Mucilaginibacter paludis DSM 18603: one gene and its partner. The protein of the gene in region 1 interacts with the protein of each later gene in a pairwise test. Links are inferred from orthologs where the notes say so. Each region holds a gene or a part of one and is shown in the gene's direction. Other genes may lie near its edges.

Evidence for each region. Proteins that work in one complex are often made in the same cells at the same time.
Region 2: the proteins of pepT (region 1) and tpiA interact in binary tests that used the Escherichia coli proteins (3 or more experiments, as listed by UniProt). The link is inferred for Mucilaginibacter paludis DSM 18603 from one-to-one orthologs.

Annotation. Positions count from the first base shown.
Region 1 is NZ_CM001403.1:4,544,404-4,549,761, reverse strand. What follows is about bases 1,311-4,235. They hold pepT (peptidase T), read left to right. Parts: upstream 1,311-2,105; coding sequence 2,106-3,365; downstream 3,366-4,235. Other genes in these bases: MUCPA_RS19175 (nucleoside phosphorylase), read left to right, coding at 3,503-4,235; MUCPA_RS19185 (hypothetical protein), read right to left, coding at 1,311-2,013. In the rest of the region: MUCPA_RS19190 (serine hydrolase domain-containing protein), read right to left, coding at 1-746; more of MUCPA_RS19185, read right to left, coding at 1,219-1,310; more of MUCPA_RS19175, read left to right, coding at 4,236-4,381; MUCPA_RS36265 (LruC domain-containing protein), read left to right, coding at 4,610-5,358. UniProt on the Escherichia coli protein: Cleaves the N-terminal amino acid of tripeptides.
Region 2 is NZ_CM001403.1:6,168,029-6,172,109, forward strand. Bases 1-2,865 are described here. They hold tpiA (triose-phosphate isomerase), read left to right. Parts: upstream 1-983; coding sequence 984-1,748; downstream 1,749-2,865. Other genes in these bases: MUCPA_RS25870 (putative sugar nucleotidyl transferase), read left to right, coding at 1-982; prmA (50S ribosomal protein L11 methyltransferase), read left to right, coding at 2,074-2,865. In the rest of the region: more of prmA, read left to right, coding at 2,866-2,910; MUCPA_RS25885 (UDP-N-acetylmuramate--L-alanine ligase), read left to right, coding at 3,035-4,081. UniProt on the Escherichia coli protein: Involved in the gluconeogenesis. Catalyzes stereospecifically the conversion of dihydroxyacetone phosphate (DHAP) to D-glyceraldehyde-3-phosphate (G3P).

The DNA of each region.
Region 1 (5,358 bases):
TTATACACCGCTTTGGAGTAAACGGCGGTATGCTTCATCATGGCGGGGTCAAATACATTCTGCTTCATAAACTGGGCGTAGGGCATTCCGCTCACCTTTTCAACTATCGCCCCCAGTACCATAAAGTTGGAGTTATTATATAAAAACCGAACATCCGGTTTATTAAAGGGGCGCGGTTTGTATTGTGCTATCAGGTTCATCACATCCATATTGGTGATGCCTTTGCGCTGGTCGCGATGCTCTTTGCGCCATATGTCATCCACAAAATAAACGTAGTTCATCATCCCGGAGCGATGGGTAAGCAAAAGGCGGATGGTGATGCCATCGTAAGGAAAATTAGGAAAAAAATCTTTTACATCCTGGTTCAATTTCAGCTTCCCACGTTCCATCAGCATCAAAATAGCAGTGGATGTCATGGTTTTTGATATCGAGGCCAGCTCAAACTGCGAATTCAATTTCAAACTATCGCGGTGCAGGTAATCGGCCCAGCCTATCGCATTTTCATAAATTATTTTGCCTTTTTTTGCTACCAGCACGTTACCGTTAAAGCCACGTGTACGGTGCAATTCCTGCATTACAGCGTCGATACGTTTGTCGGCATTTTTAGAATCATACACTAAAATGGACGTATCCATTTTAACATGTTCGGGCGAACCAGGGGCGCTTTGCTTGCTGCCATGTGAACAGGATTCGAATAAAAAAACAACTATGCTGGAAATTAAAAAGCACTTGTAAAACAATTTCATAAATAAGAAAAATTCTATCCCGTAACGGGCCGTGAAACTATTAATTATCTATGGTATCAACATAAATAATTTCAAATAATTTCATTAGAGGAAATAAACTAAAGGATTGATTAAAGGCACGCGTATATCCAACGCTAGCTGGGAGATAGAATAAGTTGCCTGTAGCATTTGATATTGCTAACGCGACGAAACCGGTTCACTCCGACAGGAGTATCCTGTTTATAGCAATTTAGTGCAGAAATACAGGCCTCGTAGGCACCTCCTAACAGTTGACAATTAATTGACCTAACAGGCCTATTTGTTGTTTACCTATCAGAAAGGGCGAGTTTAAAATGCCCCTATGCCAAGTTATGATGTACTTTTTAATCGTCGGCAAAAAGCCTGGGCCAAAGCTTTATAACAATGCTAAAGCACGTGCGGACGCCTGGTCTTCCGGGATCAGGTTCGAAATCTGCTGTTTTTTTGATGCTACCTAATGAGTTGCCTTACGATACGACGTTACATCACCAAAGTTAAATTTAATCCCCACGCTAAACCCGCCAAAACGCTCAAAATCACGGTTGGTAAATTGCGGGTCAGAGTAACCGTCTAATCCGTAACCAAATACATAGTTCATCTGGTAACCAAGGTGAACCGATATGGATGGCTCATCATAAGAGTTATATATTTTAAATTGGTAGCCAACCCTAACTGGTACAAATACATTGTTGCTCCGGTCCGAGCCACCGTAAGTACGCGTTGAATCGGCATTAAACCTATTGACGGACGTTATATTATTATACAGCATACCAACACCGGTGCCTACGTACACATTTTTTACTACATTAGCTATAAAGCCGCCGTTTTCATAATCTATAAATTCGCCAAGCTGCACGTCGCCGTGTACAGCTATGCTCTGGTAGTTGTTATAATAATAACGCATGAACGGATCAATCATCTTATAAGCCACGGGTATTGCCGCGATAAGTAAAGGGTAATTAGCATCGGTAGCATTTAAGCCCTTTGAAGCTTTCTCATAAAAATCGCCGTAGCCGCCAGATAATCTTCCAAATTCGTACTCGAGCGAAAAGGTAGTGTAAGGCGTATAATTATAGTTAAAGTTAAAATTAACAGATGGATTTGACGTTTGATAAGGAACATCTGTTTTGGCTGTCACGTTAGTGTAACCAACACCCAAGCCATATTGGGCGTAATTGTAACCAAGTTGAGCTTTAGCAGTATAACCTAAAGCAGATAAAACCAGTAGCAGTAGTAATGTTTTTTTCAAAATAAAGTTAATTAGCCGGGCTGAAGTGTTTAAAAAGCATCAAACATTTTTTGCCTATGTTTACCAAAAATAAAGTTTCATTTGTTAATATCATGACTTCTTTTAAAAAATCTGATCTTAAATTTTCTGTTGTAGAACGTTTTTTGCGTTATGTAATTGTGGACACTCAATCTGATCCATCATCTTTAACACAGCCATCAACCCAAAAACAAAAAAACCTGGGCCAAATATTGGTCAATGAGCTTTTGGAGATAGGCGTTTCTGATGCGCATCTGGATGATTTTGGCTATGTGTACGCTACCATACCCGCTAATACTACCAAGCCAAATGTACCTATAATTTGCTTCTGCTCACACATGGATACTTCGCCTGATTGCAGCGGCGAAAATGTTAAACCCATCATCCATCAAAACTACCAGGGAGAAGACTTAGTATTGCCTGACGATAGTACACAGGTATTGCGTATGGCTGAGCATCCCGATTTAAAAAACCAGTTGGGGAACGATATTATTACCGCCAGCGGGACCACACTTTTAGGCGCTGATAATAAAGCCGGCGTAGCCGAAATTATGGATGCTTGCTACCAGTGGATGAACCATCCCGAAATAAAGCATGGCACCATCAGAATATTGTTTACGCCCGACGAGGAGATTGGCCGTGGCGTAGATAAAGTTGATATACTGAAATTAGGCGCTTATGCGGGCTATACCATTGATGGCGAAAGCGCCGGTACGATGGAGAATGAAACATTTTCGGCCGATGGCGCTAAACTGATCATCAGCGGCATCAGCGCCCATCCGGGTTTTGCTAAGGGCAAAATGCAAAGCGCAATTAAAATAGCAGGTGCAATTATAGCCGCGCTGCCTGATGATCTGTCGCCGGAAAGCACATCTGGCAAACAAGGTTTTGTACACCCTGTGGGGATTGAAGGCCACGTTGAACAGGCCACCATAGAATTTATTATCCGCGATTTTGAGGATGACCAACTGGAGCAACACGCCAACACGATCAGGCAAACTGCAGACAATATTTTAAAGCGGTACCCTAACGCCACCTATCGGCTACAGGTTAAACCGCAATACCGCAACATGAAGCAGGTGCTTGACAAGCACCCCCAAATAGTTGATTATGCCATGGAGGCTTTGCAACGTGCGGGTATGGAGGCCAGGTTACGCAGTATCCGCGGTGGCACCGATGGTTCCCGTTTATCATTTATGGGATTGCCATGTCCCAATATTTTTGCCGGCGAACATGCGTTTCATGGTAAACAGGAATGGGTATCGGTGCAGGATATGCAAAAGGCCGTTGAAACGATACTGCACCTGGCTGAAATATGGGAAGAGCGCAGTTAAGCAGATTGTAATACAGTAAAATCATTTTATCTGTGTATTTTGCGGGTAATGGCAAAATAGGATATCATTGTGCCACAGGTTTAAAATAAAATAACTTATTGCCTATATGGCATACTGATAAAAACTCTTAATTATTTATGGCTGATCGTATAGCAGAATCGGAACTGATCATTAACAACCGCGGGGCTATTTACCACCTGGACCTACGGCCCGAAGAACTGGCGACAGATATCATTACCGTGGGCGACCCAGACCGCGTTCAACAGGTGAGCCGGTATTTTGACCGCGTTGAATATCAACGCCAGCATCGCGAGTTTGTAACACATACCGGCTATATCGGCAAAAAAAGAATATCTGTAGTATCAACCGGAATAGGTACCGATAATATTGACATCGTGTTGAATGAATTGGACGCGCTGGTAAATATCAATTTTGAAACCCGCAGCATCAATACCGAACTTAAGCAATTAAACCTGATTCGGATAGGCACATCCGGATCATTACAAAAAACGGTGCCCGTTGATAGCTTCCTGGTATCCACCCACGGTTTAGGAATTGATAACCTGCTCAATTTCTATCAAAATTCTGCCAGCCAGGCCGAGCAGGAAATACTGGATGCGTTTACAGGCCAAACCCAATTAAACGTCAAGGTATCGGCCCCATACATCAGCGCTTGCCACGAGGGCTTGCTTCAGCATTTCCAGCAGGGCTTTCATCATGGTATCACTGTTACTTGCCCTGGCTTTTACGGGCCCCAGGGAAGGGTGTTACGTTTAGCGCTAAGCAATCCGGAATTTATCGAGAGCTTAACTCATTTTAGCTTCGGCACTCATATCATCAGCAATTTTGAAATGGAGACGGCTGGCTTGTACGGGCTTGGCAAGCTTTTGGGCCACAGGCTAATCAGTTTAAATGCTATTATGGCTAACCGCATTACAGGCGAGTTTTCAAAAAATGCTCAAGATACTATAGATAGCCTTATTGTTAAAACCTTAGGTATCCTGGATAATATTTGAAGATACATCTCTGGCCCGCTGCACGATAAGCGGAATTTACTTTACAAATAACTGGGGAACACGATGTATCGAATGGGCAAAATTATCCACAAAGTGGGGCATTTTACTTCTTATATCCCTTAAAAAACGCATTAGGGTATTATTATTTTAATTGGAACAACTTTTGTCCTTTAAATAACGTAATTCAATTATTTCGCTGAATATCGTAAATCATAACTTTACCCTCTAATGAAAAAAACACTGTTAGCTGCTGCTTTTTTGGGATTATTTGCAGTCACATCATGTAAAAAATCGGCCAACGGGCCCGATACCTCTACCAATACTGTCAATTCTATCAACGACATTGTAGTGCCTTCCGGTTTTAACTGGGAAAGCTCAAGAAACGTAACTTTTAATATCAGTGTTGCCGATACCCGTTTTGACACCCCAACAAAAAAAGCAACTTTTAAAATTGCCATTTATAATGCCGATCCATTTGCTGGTACTGCACTTACTCCGGTAGCTGTAGGATCAGCTTCTACTACTGCACCGTTTTCTACTAAACTTTATTTATCTACCCAGATCAATACGGTTTATATTATGAAAACCGCTCCCGACAATTCATCAATTGTTCAAAAACAAACTTTAACTTCTACCAGCGTTGCCCTAACGTTAGGCGCTGTTGATCCAACTTATGTGGTATCAAGCACTGCTGCCAGCAAACAAGTAACGGCTAACCCTACCAGCCCAGATTGCAGCAGCGGTAACCCCGTGAACATAACCGCCTCCAGAAGTGGATTAGATATGAACAGCGGCGATCTGTATTGCGTAACCGCGGATAACGTAACCATCGGTTTACAAAACGTAAACGGCGGAACATTAAGAATTTGTGGTAATAACGTTACCGTTACAGGTAACTTAGGAAGCAATGGCGCACTGGTAATTACCTCCGGACACAGTGCTACCTTCACCGGAAACCTAAACAGTAGCAACGCCTC
Region 2 (4,081 bases), 1.6 Mb from region 1 along the record:
TGGTTCGGTTTGCCCGGATGATGAATTAATTGAAGCTATTTATAAATTAGATGGCAGCTCAGCCTTGGTAAAAGATGACTTGCTCATCGCTGTAAAGCTTAACGAAAGCGATGGTAAGGAATTTGATCCTTTGAACACCGGTGCTTATAAACCGGTAAACTACACCGGTGACTTTATACGGATAAAATACCCCGAAGATATTTTTAAAAACAACGCGGTTGAAATTAGTAAAGATTTTAAACTGATCACTAAAGGCCGTACCAGTGCCAGGCTAAGTTCAACCAATGTTTTTATTGGCGATGATTTTTTTGCCGAGGAGGGTGCCGAAGCTGAGTGTTCCAGTTTTAATTCCAAGAGCGGCCCTATCTATTTAGCTAACGATAGCTCAGTTTGGGAGGGCAGCCACATCAGGGGATCGTTTGCGCTGTGTAATCATTCGCAGGTAAAAATGGGCACCAAAATTTACGGAGGCACAACCATAGGCCCTTATTGCAGGGTAGGGGGCGAGGTAAACAACGCTGTGCTTTGGGGATACTCTGCCAAGGGGCACGAGGGGTATTTGGGCAACTCGGTATTAGGCGAGTGGTGCAATATCGGTGCCGATTCCAACAATTCAAATCTCAAAAATAATTACAGCGAAGTGAAGCTGTGGGATTATGCTACCCAGCATTTCCGTAAAACCGGTTTGCAGTTCTGTGGCCTTATCATGGCCGATCATTCTAAATGTGGTATCAATACTATGTTTAATACCGGTACTGTCGTTGGTGTTAGCGCTAATATTTTTGGTGCCGGTTATCCGCATAATTTTATTCCTGACTTTAGCTGGGGCGGCGCCCACCATATTGAAGTATACTCACTAAAAAAAGCTTTTGAAACCAATGAACGTGTATTTGAACGTAGAGAAAACCGCGATTTTAATGAGATTGAAAGGACCATTCTTGAAAAAGTATTTGAATTAACTAAACCATATAGAGTATTTTAAAATGAGAAAGAAAATAGTAGCCGGTAACTGGAAAATGAATCTGGATTATACCGAAGGATTAACCCTGTTTTCGGAGGTTATCAATATGATAAAAGACGAAGTAACCGGAAGCCAGCAAGCGGTAGTTTGCAGCCCTTTTATACATTTGCACAGTTTGGTGCAATTGGGCAAAGATTACAACAAGGTATCAGTAGGTGCTCAAAATGCACATCAGGCCGAAGCTGGTGCCTACACCGGCGAAATATCTTCCAGGATGATTAAGTCGGTAGGGGCAGAATACGTTATAATCGGCCACTCTGAACGTCGCCAGTATTTTGGCGAAACTAATGATCTGTTAGCCAAAAAAACGGATGCTGTTTTAAAGAATCAATTAACCCCCATTTTTTGCATCGGCGAAACGTTGCAGGAGCGCGAGACAGAAAAGCATTTTGAGGTTATCAAATCGCAATTGCTTGAAGGTGTTTTTCATTTGGATGAAACCGCGTTCGCTAAGCTTGTGATTGCTTACGAGCCAGTTTGGGCCATTGGTACAGGGGTAACTGCCAGTGCCGAGCAAGCACAGGAGATACATGCCTTTATCCGTGCTGAAATTGCCCAAAAATACAGTCAGCAGGTTGCCGATGACATCACTATCCTTTACGGCGGAAGCTGCAATCCCAAAAATGCTGCGGAATTATTTGCCAAGGGCGATATTGATGGTGGCCTGATTGGTGGTGCATCTTTAAAATCGAGAGATTTTGTGGATATATTGAAGGTTTTTAATTGAAGATAAATTTGAGTATTGAGTATTGAGATGTGCGTATTGCGTAATGCGATATTTGATTCGGAAGTTCGAAAAACTCCGGTTATTACAATCTCGATATTCAATACTCATACCTCAATGACATAGATTGATCTGCAAAGTTGGAAAAAGCTTAGGCTCTTGCAACTGAAATCTCAATGGGCATTAAGCCTATCTCAATACGCTTTTTGATCTGAAAGCGCGAAAAGTTTTTGCACCTAAAATCTCAATACGCACTACGCCTATCTCAATACTCAACACGCAATACCCATATCTTAATACTCACTAAGCACATCTCAATACTCAATCAATGAATTACTTCGAACTCCTTTTCACTACCATCATCACCGACGATTACCAGCAAGATTTACTGATGAACGAGTTGGCTGAATTTGGTTTTGACACTTTTGAAGAGGTTGACTTTGGTTTTAAAGCCTATATTCCTGCTGATAATTTTGATAAAAAAGCTTTAGATTCGGTTTTGCAACCCTATCAGGATATGTTTACCTTTAGTTACGAGGTGACGCTTATTCCGCAAAAAAACTGGAACGAAGTATGGGAAAGTAATTTTGAACCTATTCAGATTAAAGATCAGATCTATGTAAGAGCAACTTTCCACGAGCCCAAGCCCGATTTTGCTTATCAGATAGTAATAGACCCCAAAATGGCATTCGGTACAGGGCACCACCAAACCACTTCTATGATGATGGATTTTATGCTGGAGGTGGATCTGAAAAATAAGAAGGTGTTGGATATGGGCTGTGGTACCGGTATATTGGCTATACTGGCCTCAAAAATGGGATCGAGAGCTGTAACCGCTATTGATTACGACGAGATTTGCTACGATAGCACGATAGAGAACTCGGCGCTCAACGGAATTAATAATATCACGCCGCTATGCGGCTCTAAAGAAGCCATCCCTGACGAAGTTTTTGACGTAATACTGGCCAACATCAACCGCAATATCTTGATAGATCAGATGGAGCATTATTCGAAGGCCCTTAAGCCAGGCGGCGAAATATACTTCAGTGGGTTTTATGAAAGTCCGGATATGGAGATCATAATCAATGAAGCCGGAAAATATAGATTAACTTATGCATCGCATAAGATGGATAAAAACTGGGTTGCAGTCAAATTCAGTAATTAATTGTTAACAAGTGCCAAAATGCTAACATTCCAAATTAGATGCTCTTATTATGCCGTAATTATTACCGCTTGTAAACCTATTTTTGTTTATTTGCACAGTTTTGCTTTACAGCTAATAAATTTAAATGAGGGTACATTTTATAGCTATCGGCGGTAGTGCTATGCACAATCTCGCTATTGCTTTACACAAAAAGGGATTTGAAATAACCGGGTCGGATGATGTATTGTTTGAACCGTCGGTATCAAGGTTAGGGAAGTACGGCATTCTGCCGGCAGAACAAGGGTGGTATCCCGAAAAGATAACCGCCGATATTGATGCAGTGATTTTGGGTATGCATGCTCGCATTGATAATCCCGAACTACTTAAAGCGCAAGAGTTAGGACTTAAGATATATTCGTATCCCGAGTATATTTACCAGCAGTCAAAGGATAAGCTACGGGTTGTTATTGGTGGCAGCCATGGTAAAACAACTATCACTTCGATGATTTTGCATGTACTGCAGTGTGCCGGAAAGGATTTTGATTACCTGGTGGGTGCACAATTAGCAGGATTTGACACGATGGTGAAACTAACCAACGATGCGCCGATCATGGTAATAGAGGGGGATGAATACCTTGCATCACCGATTGACAGGCGACCCAAATTTCACTTATATCAAGCTAACATTGCCGTATTGAGCGGCATAGCCTGGGACCATATTAACGTGTTCCCTACCTTTGAGGATTATACCAGGCAGTTTAGTTTGTTTTTAGATACTATACAACCGGGTGGTGCAGTAATTTATAGCGAAACTGATCATGTTTTAAATGATGTGGTAAGCCAGAGCTCATCGGACATAAAAAAGATTCCTTATCACTTGCCCGCATACGAGATCATTGATGGTGTTACATATATTATTTATGACGAGCAGAAGTATGCACTGAAGGTTTTTGGCGAACATAACTTGCTTAATACAGAGGCAGCACGCCTAATATGCCATGAATTGGGTATTAATGCTGAAACCTTTTATCAATACATAACCACTTTTCAAGGTGCTGCGCGCCGTTTGGAGCTGTTAGCGCAAACCGGTACAGGTAATATTTACAAGGATTTTGCACACTCGCCATCAAAGTTAACGGCTACCATTAACGCAGTAAAAACGCAGTTTCCTGATAGAAAGCTTATTGCCGTG